3 regions of the Rhodococcus sp. 27YEA15 genome follow, and region 3 is predicted to be linked to each of the others. Evidence: riboswitches for the same ligand, from Rfam matches in the RefSeq annotation. Region 3 holds a riboswitch; each other region holds the start of a gene.

Region 1 (4,197 bases), on a different contig from region 3:
CTGAATCAACAGCAAAGCCACCACGAAACCGGGAATAGATGCCGAGAGCAACGCGAAGCCCTGCGCGGCGTAATCAGGCCACCGGCCGCGGCAGTATGCTCCGACGACTCCGAGGACCACCGTCAAGAGCACCGCAATCACCAACGCCACCAGTGCAAGCCGCAAACTGGCCGGTAACCGCGAGAGGAACTCGTCGCCCACAGGTCGGCCGGAGGCGAACGAATACCCGAAATCGCCACGAAGGCAATTCCACAACCAATGCAGATACTGCGAGAACAAAGGAGAGTCCAGGTGAAGGCGCTCACTGAGTTCAGCTAGTTGAGCTGGATTGGGCTCCGGAATACCCTGCGCGACAAGGATCATTCGCGCAGGGTCTCCAGGAGCAAGCGGAAGCAGGCACCAGATCAGAACACTGGCGCCCAACAAGGTGATCAACGCTTCCGTCGCCCGGCGCCGTACGAGTACGAGAACTCGCATCGAAGGGACCGTCGCTACTGTCCGGTAGTGCTCGTGATGTGCCGACGAACACTCGACACCTGGTAGTCGGCCCACTCGGGTCCGGTCACAACGGTGAAGTACTTGTAGGTGCCGGCGACGACATACGCCTGATCCTCGACGAGAATGCCCTGTGCCTGTTCGAGGAGGTTGTTGCGGGCCTGATCGTCGAACTCGGTACGCAGTTTCGCGCCGATCTCGTCGATGACGGGATTCGCTATGCCCTGCGCGTTGGAGGAGCCGCCGGTCGTCCAACGCACCAGGTACGGCTGAATCGGATCAGCTGTGCCAGAGAGCGAACCACTCAGCGCCACCGATGCCTCCCAGCCCTCAGCATTTTTCTTCACTGCTGCGGAGTCCTCGGCATTGTCGATCTGCAGATCGAAGCCCGCCTTGGCCACCTGATCCTTCATCGCGATAGCGACGTCATTGGTCTCGGGCCCCTGAGCTTGGGTGACGAATCGTACGACCAGCTTCTGACCGTTCTTCTCACGGAGGCCGCCCTCACCGGGAACCCAGCCAGCCCCGTCGAGGAGCGCTTTCGCCGCCGGTAGGTCGAAATGCTGATTGTCGACTGCGAAATCCATCGCATCGGGATACAACCCGGTAGCAGCTTCGAACTGACCGTTGCCCACACCATCTGCGATTCCCTGGTAATCGATCGCCGAGGTGAAAGCCTTCCGGACGTCGGTATCGGTGAAGATCCCCGACTTGAGGTTCATCTCGACCAGCAACGACTGCAACGCCAACTTCGAGGACAACACACTGATATCCGGGTTCGACTGCAGTTCCAACTTCGCTGAAGTGGATGGGTAGAACGCCATGTCGGCTTCGCCGCTCTGGACGCCGGCTAATCGAGCCTGCTCGTCCGCGACAACCTTCACGTGCACGCCTTGCAGCGGCGGGGTCCCTTCCCAGTGCTTCGCGAACGGCGCCAGAACGAGATTCTCGGGGCTCCACTCGGTAATCGAATAGGGGCCGGAGTACGCGCCGGCGCCGACGATTTTGGTGGAATCGCCGCCGGCTGCGTCCATGATGGCAACGTCGTAGATCTGCAGCGAATTGTCGCGAGCGGCCAGCGCCGCTGGAACCATAGCGTTCGGCTCCGGCGTGGTGAGCACGACCTTGCCGCCTTCGGCGGTGACCACCGTGGCCGGATCGAGGTAGACCTGCGCAGCGGTGGACTTACTGATCTGCCTGGTCAGTGCAGCCGCAACGGCCTGAGCATCTACTGGGTTCCCGTTCTGGAACGTCACACCGTCACGCAAGGAAACCACCCATCGGGTGTCACCGTCACGCGAAACATCCTCCGCGAGCCAAGGCTTGATCTCGCCGGTGTCGGTGACCTGGAGCAGGTTCTCTGCGACACCCCAGTCGAAGAGCCAGTTGGTTCCCGTCCCCGCTGGATCGAGCCCCGCGATCTTGTAGGAGTTGTAGATCGTGAGAATGCCGTCTCCATCGGCGCGCAGAGCACTGGCCTGCGAGGAAGATCCCGTGGAACCGGTGTCCCCATTCGATGAACATCCGCCGATGACGAGCGCGGAGACCAGGATCGCGGTGGTGACGATCTTGCACCCCAACCTGCGTGCGTTCGGTGACTGGTTGGGGGTATGACTGGGTAGCCGCTCGGCGGTGAGCCGATCGCGGCGAGTGAGCGCTCGCATTATTCATCCTCGTGACGTGAACCTGTTGGGGTGCAGGTGTCCTGGCTTCCGGATCAACACTCGCCTTCGGCCTTCCAACCCAGGGAGGTCGTGGCCAGTGCATTGAAGGTCTGCTACTCGGTGACAGTTGCGGGACAGCCCCGGATTCACACCGGTGTTCCCTGCACGAGGAAACTTAGCACCCGCTAAATCAATGATGATCCGGGAGTAGAGGCACGCCACTTCTTGATGGGGCATTCGGTGCTTTCTGATTCCTGAGGGTCGGGGTCCGCCGCTCAGTCCAGTTCTTCAAAAAATCAATCCTGATGGCATTCACCGACCACCACGCCATCATCATCTCCTTCGGATCCCATAGCTGACGTCACATCGTCTTTGCCGAGGGTCCATACGTGGAAAGTCCGGTTTGCCGATCAAATGCTCTCATCGGCGCGCAGCACATACCCAGCATCTCGCATCAAACATTGTTCTTAATCGGTGAGATGCGGCCCCAATAGGTTAAGGCTTCGCGGCCGATAGCTCCTCACGAACGATGCGCGTACCCGCGCTGAGCGCGCTTAACTTCGCCAGTGCGATGTCCCGGGGGAAGGGCGCCATGCCGCAGTTCGTGCTCGGCAGAAGCTTGTCCGCGTCGACGAACCTGAGAGTGTTCCGGATGGTGTCGGCGACTTCCTCCGGAGTCTCGATCTTCCCGTTCGCCACGTCGATGGCACCGATCATGACCTTCTTGCCCCGGACGAGTTCGACGAGGTCGATCGGGACATGGGAGTTGTGGCATTCCAGCGAGATGATGCCGATGCTGGACTGCTGTAGGAGGGGGAACGACTCCTCGTACTGTCGCCACTCCGAGCCGAGGGTGGCCTTCCAGTCGGTGTTCGCCTTGATCCCGTAGCCGTAGCAGATGTGTACTGCGGTCTCCGCACGTAATCCCTCTGTTGCCCTTTCCAACGTCGCCACGCCCCAGTCCTTCATCTCATCGAAGTAGACGTTGAACGCTGGCTCGTCGAACTGGATGATGTCGACCCCCGCAGCCTCCAGGTCTCGTGCCTCCTGGTTGAGGATCGTCGCGAACTCCCACGCCAGCTTCTCGCGGCTCTTGTAGTGGCCGTCGTACAGCGTGTCGATCATCGTCATGGGGCCGGGGAGTGCCCACTTGATCGGCTGATCGGTCTGCTGCCGGAGGAATCTCGCGTCGTCGACGAAGACCGGCTTGGAGCGGCTCACTGCGCCGACCACGGTAGGCACACTCGCGTCGTAACGATTGCGGATCCGAACCGTCTCGCGCTGCTCGAAGTCGACCCCGTCGAGATGCTCGATGAACGTCGTCACGAAGTGCTGACGGGTCTGCTCTCCGTCGCTGACGATGTCGATACCGCGATCGCTCTGTTCCTTGGCGGCGATGCGCAGTGCATCTTGCTTGCCTTCGACCAACTCATCGCCCTGCAACTTCCAGGGCGCCCAGAGAGTTTCAGGCCGGGCGAGCCACGAGGGCTTGGGCAGGCTGCCGACGGTGGACGTGGGCATGATCTGGTTCATGGTCGACCTTCCTCCGGTGATCATCCGACGAGAACAGGGAAGCGGGCGGCCCACTGTTCGAGTAGCTCGCGGTGGGGCTTCACAAAGTGGTCTTCCGCGTACTTGCCCTGCTTGGTTGCCAGCTGACCGCGTTCGACGCGGTCGTAGACGATCGGGGTAGGCGAGTAGTCCGGCTGATCCAGGGTCGGTCGGTAGATCCGAGCGGCGGGCGAGTTCGCGTTGTAGATCTCCGGCCGATAGATCCTCTGGAAGGTCTCCATCACGCTGATCGTGCCGATGAGCTGCAGGTCGGTGTAGTCGCTGAGCAGATCGCCGCGGAAGTAGAACGCGAGCGGGGCGACACCGCCGGGCGGCAGGAAGTACCTGACCTGGAGACCCATCTTCCCGAAGTACTCGTCGGTCAACGAGTAGTCGTCCTGCTGGTACTCGACACCGAGGGTCGGATGGTGATTCCCGGTCCGGCGGTAGGTCCGGCTCGTGGACACACTGATGCAGATCACGGGAT
Region 2 (4,197 bases), 2.8 Mb from region 3:
GTCACGATGCGTCCCGTGCGCTCGGCCCCGAACCTGACGGCCTCTTCCGTGGTCGCACCACCGTTTTTCGCTTCGACCATGCGTGACATCAGGAAGACTTCGTAGTCCGTGGACAACCCGAAGACGACTGCCAGGATCAGTACGACGAACGTCGCCTCAAGCGGTGTCTGACTGACACCGAGCAATTGCACTCCGTGACCGTCCTGGAAGACGAACGTCAGGACGCCGAATGTGGTGGCCAGACTCAGAGCTGCCATCAGCACGGCCTTGATGGGCAACACCACGGAACCGAACGCGAGGAACAACAAGATCAACGTCGAGCCCACCATGATGAGAACCATGACAGGCAGCCAGTGCAAGACGGCGTTGTTGCCGTCGTCGATCATTGCCTGACCGCCGCCGACCAGGAGTCGGGTTCCGTCCGGAGCCGAGATGGCCCGCAGATCGGTGACTGCGGCGCTCTGCGACTCCGGAGTGGAGCCTTCACTGTAGAAAGCCTGGACGGCCACCAGTTTGGCCGTACTGGCGACCACGATTGCCTGGCCGATACCGTCCACCTGTCCGGCGGCTTCGGCTATCGCCGCGCCTTCGGCAGGATTGAGCGTCGAGGCACCTTCTGCCTGCAAGATCAGCGTGGCCCCGTTGCCGGTCTGCGGAAAGTCGTTGACAAGGGTGTCCGTCGCGATACGAGCTGGATCATTGTCCGGTAGAGCGGTGTACGAGAGTTCGCCCAGGCGTGCACCGAGAAGCGGCGACGCCATTACCAGAAGAATGGCGACGATGGTGACGGAGACGGCGACGGGGCGTTTCATCACCCAGGAAGCGACTCGACCCCAGAACCGTTGTGAGCGTTCCTCACCGCGTTGGGCGGCATCCTTGCGCCAGGTCCAGGCATTGATGCGATGGCCGAGGACGGCCAACAAAGCCGGAACAGCGGTGAGCGAGAGGACTGCCGCGCTGAGCACTGCTGCGATGGCTCCGAAGCCCAGGGACTTGATGACCTCTTGGGGAAAGACGAGCATGCCGCTGAACGCGCAGATGAGAAGTAATCCGGAGAACATGACTGTTCGACCCGCGGTGAGAAGGGTTCGTCTCGCAGCAGCACCCGGTTCCGACCCCGCATTCAATTCCTCACGGAAACGGCCGACGACGAACAGTCCGTAGTCGATGGCCAGTCCCAAGCCCAGCAAGGAGGCGACGTTGATCGAGAACGACGACACCTCGGTCAACAACGTCAGGAGCCGAAGCACTGCGAGAGCACTGAGAACGCTGAGGATTCCGACGAATACCGGGACCGCCGCCGCGACGATCCCACCGAAGATGAACACCAGCAACACCAATGTGATCGGGATGGCGATGGCCTCGGCGACCACCAGATCCTGTTCGAGTTTGGTGTTGAACGCAATGCCTACCACGGTGTTGCCCGCGAATTGCGCATCGGCTCCTGGCACGTCGAGGGTGGTGAGCACATCGGCGAAGCCCGCAGCGGTGACGCCCGAGTCCGGTGCCAAGGTGATGGCGACGGCGCCGGTTCGTCCGTCGTGCGAGAGCAGGTTTGCGCGGGTGGTGGCGTCGGCAGTCCAGTAGGACTTCACCGCTGCCGTCGGTACGTCGGCCTCAAACGCGTCGATGACGGTGTTCACCGCCGGACCGATGTCGTCGAGGCTGCCGCCGTCGGACGGGGTGTAGAGAGCGATGATGTCCGGGGTCTGCGGTCCGAGGTTGTCCTCGATGATGTTCGCGACCTTCGCGGAGTCGCTACCCGGATCGATGAATCCGCCTTGACCGAGTTTGCCGAACACTCCCAGGCCCCACACACCGCTGATGAGAACTATCAGAACCGCGAGGGACAGAACCCACCATTTTCGAGCTACGACGATATGGGCCCAGCGTGTCATTGATCAACTCCGGTGTGGTGACGGTTCGGTTCGAGGTCGACTGTAGTGGTCGTTTGGTCTTCTTCCGGAAGCGTCGTGCATACTGCTTTCAAGCACTTGCAAGCCACGCGTGTGGGGGAAGCCGGTCCGAATCCGGCGCTGACCCGCAACGGTAGGTCGGCACTCGGTATTCGCCGGGTGCGGACGAGCCCGATTACCCGCCGGGTGGTGTGCGACATCCCATTCGTCGTGGTCTACGAAACGGAAGTCCAGCGGGAGCTCTGGCCCGTGACGGTATGTGGGCCCGAGAGTTCGCCGGGTTCTCCTTCGTGGCTCTGAGCCCCCTTTCGAGGTCCTCGTGTCACCGAAATTCACCCCAGTTCGCGCCGCAGTGTCGTTGTTCGCGGTCGCTCTCGTCGCTGCCGGTTGTTCGAAGGGCGATGCGGCCCAGGACTCGGCATCCACCGAATCCTTCGCGCAACCAGTCACGATCACCAACTGTGATCGTGAAGAAACCTTCGACGCACCTCCACAGCGCATCGTCACCATGAACAACCACGTCACCGAGGTACTCATAGAGATGGGCGTCGGGGATCGGATCGTCGGAATGGGTTACGGCAATGCCACTCCCACGCCGGAAACCGCAGAACAGTTCGCCAAGATCACCAACCTGGCCAAGGAGTACCCCACTGCAGAACAGATACTCGATCTGGACCCGGATCTGATCGTGGGCGGCATGAGCAGTGCCTTCCAAGAGAAGGAAGGCCGGTCCCGAGAGCTGTTCGCGGAGCGGGGAATCAATACCTTTCTGTTCTCCGAATATTGCGGTAAGGGATTTCCGGACATCTCGATGCTCGAGAACGATTACTCGCAGTTGGGCCGAGTTCTCGGTGTCGAGGAAGGTGCTGCTGCGGTAACCGAGCAGGTTGTCGGCGGACTTGACGCGGTGAAGGCTGCTGTTGCCGACACCCCGGTCGTGCCGACCTTCTTCTACGACGGCGGCAAGGACGTGCCGACGACGATCGGTGGAGTCGGTGTCGGTCAGTTGGTAGGCGACTACGCCGGGGCATCGAACATCTATTCCGAAGGTGAGCGGCCATACGTCAAGACCACGTGGGAAGTTGTCGGTGAACGCGCTCCGCAGGCGGTAGTCGTCCTCGACTACGGCGACGAGTCCGCCGAGCAGAAGATCGATTTCCTCAAGTCGCACCCGGTCATGGCTACCACTCCGGCCGTTCAACAGAATCGGTTCGTGGTTGTCCCGCTCTCCGACTTCTTCGAGAGCCCCCGTCTGGTGCGGTCGGCTCAAACCATTGCAGCGGCGCTGCATCCGGGCGTGGTCACGACACCGTGATGCGCACCCGGTCCGGGTACTCGGCGCTACTGCTGGGGCTTGCCGTAGCTCTGGCTGTGGTGATGGGATTGGCAGTCTCGTTCGGCTCGGTACGTATTCCGGTCGGCGACGTGTGGGCCATAGTCGGCTCGCGCATGCTCCCGGGAAGTTTCGAGACCTGGTGGACACCGGCGCGGGAGTCGATTGTGATCGACTCCCGCCTGCCCCGCGCGCTCACCGCCGCGGTGGTCGGCGCGTCATTGGCCATGGCAGGCGCCGTGGCGCAGGCCGTCACCCGAAATCCCCTGGCCGATCCGTACCTCCTCGGTGTCTCGTCCGGCGCCGGGTTCATGGTTGTGCTGGTCAGCGTTCTCGGTATCGGATCAGGTGTACTCGGTGTTTTCACCATTCCGGTGGCCGCTTTCGTCGGCGCCATGATTCCGCTCTTCCTCGCCTTGCTCATCGGCGGCCGATATCCACAGCCGACGGCGATCATCTTGGTGGGTGTGGCGCTGGGGCAGATATTTTCGGCCCTCATCACCTTCGTCATGCTCGTCGTGGCAGACGAGCGTCATATCACCGGCCTGATGCACTGGCTGGCGGGTGGATTCGGTGACGCCCGCTGGTCGACACTGACGTTTCCGACGCTGACCCTGCTGGTGATCGGTATTGCCCTGTTGCTCAGTGCCAAATGGATGGACGTGCTGCAGACCGGTGACGACGGCGCTGCGGCTCTCGGTATGAACGTGCGCCGTTTTCGGGTGCTGTCGTTGCTGGCAGTGTCCGTACTTGCCGGAGCCGCTGTCAGTGTTGCCGGTGGTATCGGATTCATCGGGTTGCTGATTCCGCACCTTGCGGGATTCATGGTGGGTACCAGGGCGATCCGACTGCTTCCGGCAGCGGCGCTGTTAGGGGCGGTGGCAATGGTGGCTGCCGATACTGCGTCGCGGTCGGTCGCCCAGTCGACCGAGGTGCCGGTGGGTGTGG
Region 3 (4,197 bases):
CGCAGGCGGACCGCCGAGGTGACCGAAGACTATCGAGGTCACCTCGGCGACGGACAGCCCGGCAGGGCCGAGGGTGATCGCACACGCGATCGACGCCGTCAGTGCGATCGCACCGAACACCCACAGCCCTGCCACGGCAGCGGAATTCCGACGCAGACGCAGACGGGTCATCTCGCGCCGGTCATTTCACGCCGTAAACCACGTAGTCGTCGAAGAACTGCCATACCGTTCCGGACTCGGAGAACCCGGCCTGGTTCAGTGCAGCGACGTGGAAGTCCACTGCGGTGGTCGGCGGGGCGTCGCGTCCGGCGAACCGCCGCTCACGCTCGGCGACCAACGCGTCGATGCCCGGCACTGCGCGCACCGTCTCCCACCACGCGTCCCAGGTGGGAGCACCGCCTGAGAACGAGGTGTGCTGCGTCTGCTCGTCGTGGCGCGCTGCCCACCGGCGGGCTACCGGTGTACGGGAGTCGAAGCGGAAGTGGTCCCCGTTGAGGAGAACACCACCCGGTGTCAACACATCGCAGACCTGTCGGTACAGCTCGACGAGCTGATGGGGGAGCAGCCAGTGCAGGGCAGTGGTGGAGACCATCGCGTGTACCGGAACATCGATCGCGTCCGCCCAGTTCGTGTCGAGAAGGTCGGCGTCGAGAAGTGTCAACCGGTCGTCGAAGCGGGTGGTGGAGCGTCGGGCCAATTCGAGCAGCATCGGATCGTGGTCGATCCCGATCACCGACGCGTCGGTGAACCGGTCCAGGATTCGAACACCCAGCGAACCCGGGCCGCACGCCAGATCCACTACCGTGAACGGGTTCTCCGCACAGTGCAATTCGAGAGTGTCGAGAATGACGTCGAAACGCTGCTCGCGTCCGGCGATGTACGCGCTCTGCTGGGCGTCCCAGTCCTTCACGAGCGCTGCGTAGTCGACGCAGGGGTGGTCGACGCAGGGGTGGTCGACGGACATCTAGATCACGCCCAGCGTGCGCAGACCGTCGGCAACCTGCTCGATACCGCCGATGTTACGGATGGACGGGTCCATGGTGGTGCCGTCCAGAATGATGTACCGCTTGTTTTGCACCGCAGTCAGTTTGCTTGCGACAGGATCGGATTCGAGGAACGCGATCTTGTCGGCTGCGCTGTCGCCGTCACCGCCGCGATCGAGGTCGGCGAGAACCAGGACAGTCGGATCGCGGTCCAGGATGCTCTCCCAGCCGATTTCGGGCCAATACTGACGGTTGTCGTCGAAGGCGTTCTTCGCGCCCACCGCGTCGGTCATGATGCCGGGGGCGCCGCAGCAACCGGCGAAGTACGGGGTCTTGGTGGCGGCATACCACCAACCGAGAGTGACATCGTCCGCGCCCAGAGCTTTGGTTGCGGTGTCCGCTCGGCTCTTCAGAGAGTCGATCAGTTCCTTGCCCTTGTCGCTGACGTCGAACAGCTGTGCCACCTGGGTGATCTCGCTGTACATGTCTGCGAGCTCGAGTGGCCGGTCCTGCTCGGCGTCCTGGCCGGAGCATTCGCTGGGGGACTGGTACGTCTTGACCCCCAGATCCGTGAACCGGCTGCGATCGGCAATTCCCTCGGAGGTGAACGTGTAGTTGAAGGTGGTGTAGACGAAGTCGGGTTCACGTTCGAGGACGCTCTCGAAGGACGGGAACTCGGTGTCGAATGCCTTCACCTGATCCCGCGCCGAACGGAGGTCCGGCAGAACGTCGTCGTCGCTCATCGCGTAACCGACCATGCGGTCCTGCAGGCCAAGCGCCAGCATCAACTCGACAGCTGGTTGGTTCACGGCGATCGCACGCTCGATCGGCTTGTCCACCGTGACGGCCTGGCCGCAGTTCTGCACGGATACGGTCACTGAATCGGAGATCGACGCGGTGGAGTCCTTGCCGGACGAACAGCCCATCAAGGTGGCGCCGAGCAGGAGAGCGGCGGCGGCACCGGAGAGGTGTGCACGGGAAAGCGACATACAGGCTCATTCTCGCAGGGGGCTCGTTCGCGGAGCCCGACACGGGGTGAGCAGATGCCGGGTGGCACCTGCTGCCAGCCGGTCTTCGGACTCGGGATCGTTCCACCCAGGCGCCTTCCCAGATATTCATCCAGTGGCATATGCCCGGGCGGTCACCCTCACCGCTGCGCGTCAGTTCCGGAATTACACCGGATTCCCTGACCCCTCGTGTGAGGGGTCTGCTGGCGTACAGGAACTTATCACCAGGTCGGAGGCCTGGATGTGGTCAGGTCGCGTCGTCTCCTCGACGACGCAGTCGCGCACCTACCAGTTTGCCAGGTATGCGCAGCTCGGCCGTTAGCCGGCGACTGCTCTCGCCTGCGGCAGGCGAGAGCAGTCGGCAGTGCAGCCTGTCAGGACGCGGTACCGACCGCATTGCGTAGATGTTCGGCGAAGGATCGTGCCGACTCCAGATCGGAGTCGTTCGGTCTACCCTTTCGTAATCCGCCGACGAGCTTGAACGGTAGGAAGGTGTCGAAGGCGCGCGCGGAAAAGCCGCCGACCACCTCGAATCCTTTCTGCTCGAGCGAGTCGACCATTGGTCCGGAAAATCGGTGGATCCGCGACTCGGGAAATCCGCTGGTTGCGAAGACGAATGCCTTGCGTTGCGGCTGAGCGGGCAGCGTGTCGACGAACGCGCGTAGTTGTGAATGGAACGACCCGAGGTAGATGCCGGACCCGAATCCCACGAGATCGTAGGCGGCGAGTTCAGTGGCGTCGAACTGCCCGGGATCGACCACTCGGGCTTGCAACACATCACCGATCGCATCGGCGATCTTTTTCGTATTGCCGTGAGAAACGGAGGTGCACACTATGATTGCTTTCACGACGTACTCCTGTGTATTACCGTTCGGGGTGTGTTCCCGTTCGCGATGAACTGGTTTCGGTCCGTGGTTCGAATCGCCCGGAGTACATCCTAGCCGGAAAGGGAACCGGCTTCGCCATGGCCCGCGGTCCTGGTGGAGAGTCGATCTGTGCGGCACCGGTCGGTAGGACAGGCTGGGCGCACGGATTCGCTCGAGGTGTTGCAGGCATCGTTTCGATCATCGATGATTCCATGAATTACACACTTGTACATAGGAGTTCATTGCCGATTCGGAACCTCATGTAGCGTCGACGGGAGGCCGAATCGTTTCTTTCTCAGTCGAATTCATTGCGTAGCAGTGATTCATGGCTGGGTGATCAGGTTGCAGTGCCGATGTGGAGTGGGTGTTCGAGTCGTCTCGCGATCTGCGGGAGTCGGTCGATGCGAGATGAACCTGAAACGTATGTTGCGAACAAAATTGCGGAATCGGCATTGTCGTCTGTTCGACCTATGTTGTCCTCCAGCTATTTTCACCACCTTCTTGAAGGAGTCGAAACGTTCTCGGCAGAAGTGAATGGAGTGAGACCTTATTCAGGGGTTCTGCAGGGCCGACGCTATCGGTGCGATTTCGGGATCGAGGGGACGGAAATGTCGAGATCACTCTGTGGATGTCGGCATGGAGCTCCATGTGAGGGGTCGTCAACGGTGGGGAGTCGATCGTGTTTCGACGATGGAAAGTAGGCCGCGCCCTGCGCAAGCGAGAAGCTGCCGCAATCTCGCAGGCGCCCCCGTCGACCGAAGCTCGCAGTTGAGGCCGTCGACCACCTGACGGGAGGTATGCAGGTCATCTCCGGCCACGAACCTGCACCTGACTGTTTCTCGAGTGTCAATTGCAAAGGAGATCGACCATGTGCTGCGACAACAGGTGCCGTGACTGTGCGCACGGAAAATGCTCTGTCTGCAATGCTCTGTCTGCAATGGGGACGGAAAGGTCTGGGGGACTTTCGGGAACTGCACGCGATGCCATGGCCAGGGCGGTACGCCGTGCGCACGGCATCGCTGAACCGCGTCCGCGGCACCTGCACTGCGATGTGAGTGCAGGGCGGGCGGAGACCTTCGAGCGAGGATCGAATCACGTCTCGCACGACGCCCCCGGCCGGATACGGTCTGCCGACCGTATCCGGCCTTTCCTTGGCGTCAGCTCTCGGCGAGGTGTCGAAAGCCGACGTGTCATGCCGGGTGGGTGGGCAGGGCTCGCTCTCGCGCCGGTCGAGGCTGCACGGTCCTCTCGACCAGTGGGAACAATCGGAGCCCACCGACTGCTGAAAGAAATCTGACGCCTCGGGAATTGATTCGAAGCCAGGCACGTTACTTGAGTCTG

What was found. A riboswitch is a leader RNA that binds a small molecule or an ion and turns the genes downstream of it on or off. The one in region 3 is predicted to bind cobalamin.
Region 1: it holds a riboswitch for cobalamin, as region 3 does, so the genes downstream of both, ABH922_RS28175 (ABC transporter substrate-binding protein) here and ABH922_RS02355 (ABC transporter substrate-binding protein) in region 3, are expected to answer to the same signal.
Region 2: it holds a riboswitch for cobalamin, as region 3 does, so the genes downstream of both, ABH922_RS15540 (ABC transporter substrate-binding protein) here and ABH922_RS02355 (ABC transporter substrate-binding protein) in region 3, are expected to answer to the same signal.

What each region holds. Positions count from the first base shown of each region.
Region 1 is NZ_JBMHHW010000002.1:676,882-681,078, forward strand. It holds gene ABH922_RS28170 (ABC transporter permease) at 1-477, opposite strand, end outside; gene ABH922_RS28175 (ABC transporter substrate-binding protein) at 492-2,159, opposite strand; cobalamin riboswitch at 2,174-2,358, opposite strand; gene ABH922_RS28180 (methionine synthase) at 2,655-3,692, opposite strand; gene ABH922_RS28185 (putative oxygenase MesX) at 3,713-4,197, opposite strand, start outside.
Region 2 is NZ_JBMHHW010000001.1:3,276,099-3,280,295, reverse strand. It holds gene ABH922_RS15545 (MMPL family transporter) at 1-1,898, opposite strand, end outside; cobalamin riboswitch at 1,947-2,117, shown strand; gene ABH922_RS15540 (ABC transporter substrate-binding protein) at 2,236-3,231, shown strand; gene ABH922_RS15535 (FecCD family ABC transporter permease) at 3,231-4,197, shown strand, end outside.
Region 3 is NZ_JBMHHW010000001.1:503,518-507,714, forward strand. It holds gene ABH922_RS02345 (FecCD family ABC transporter permease) at 1-171, opposite strand, end outside; gene ABH922_RS02350 (class I SAM-dependent methyltransferase) at 182-964, opposite strand; gene ABH922_RS02355 (ABC transporter substrate-binding protein) at 965-1,972, opposite strand; cobalamin riboswitch at 2,032-2,213, opposite strand; gene ABH922_RS02360 (flavodoxin family protein) at 2,365-2,838, opposite strand.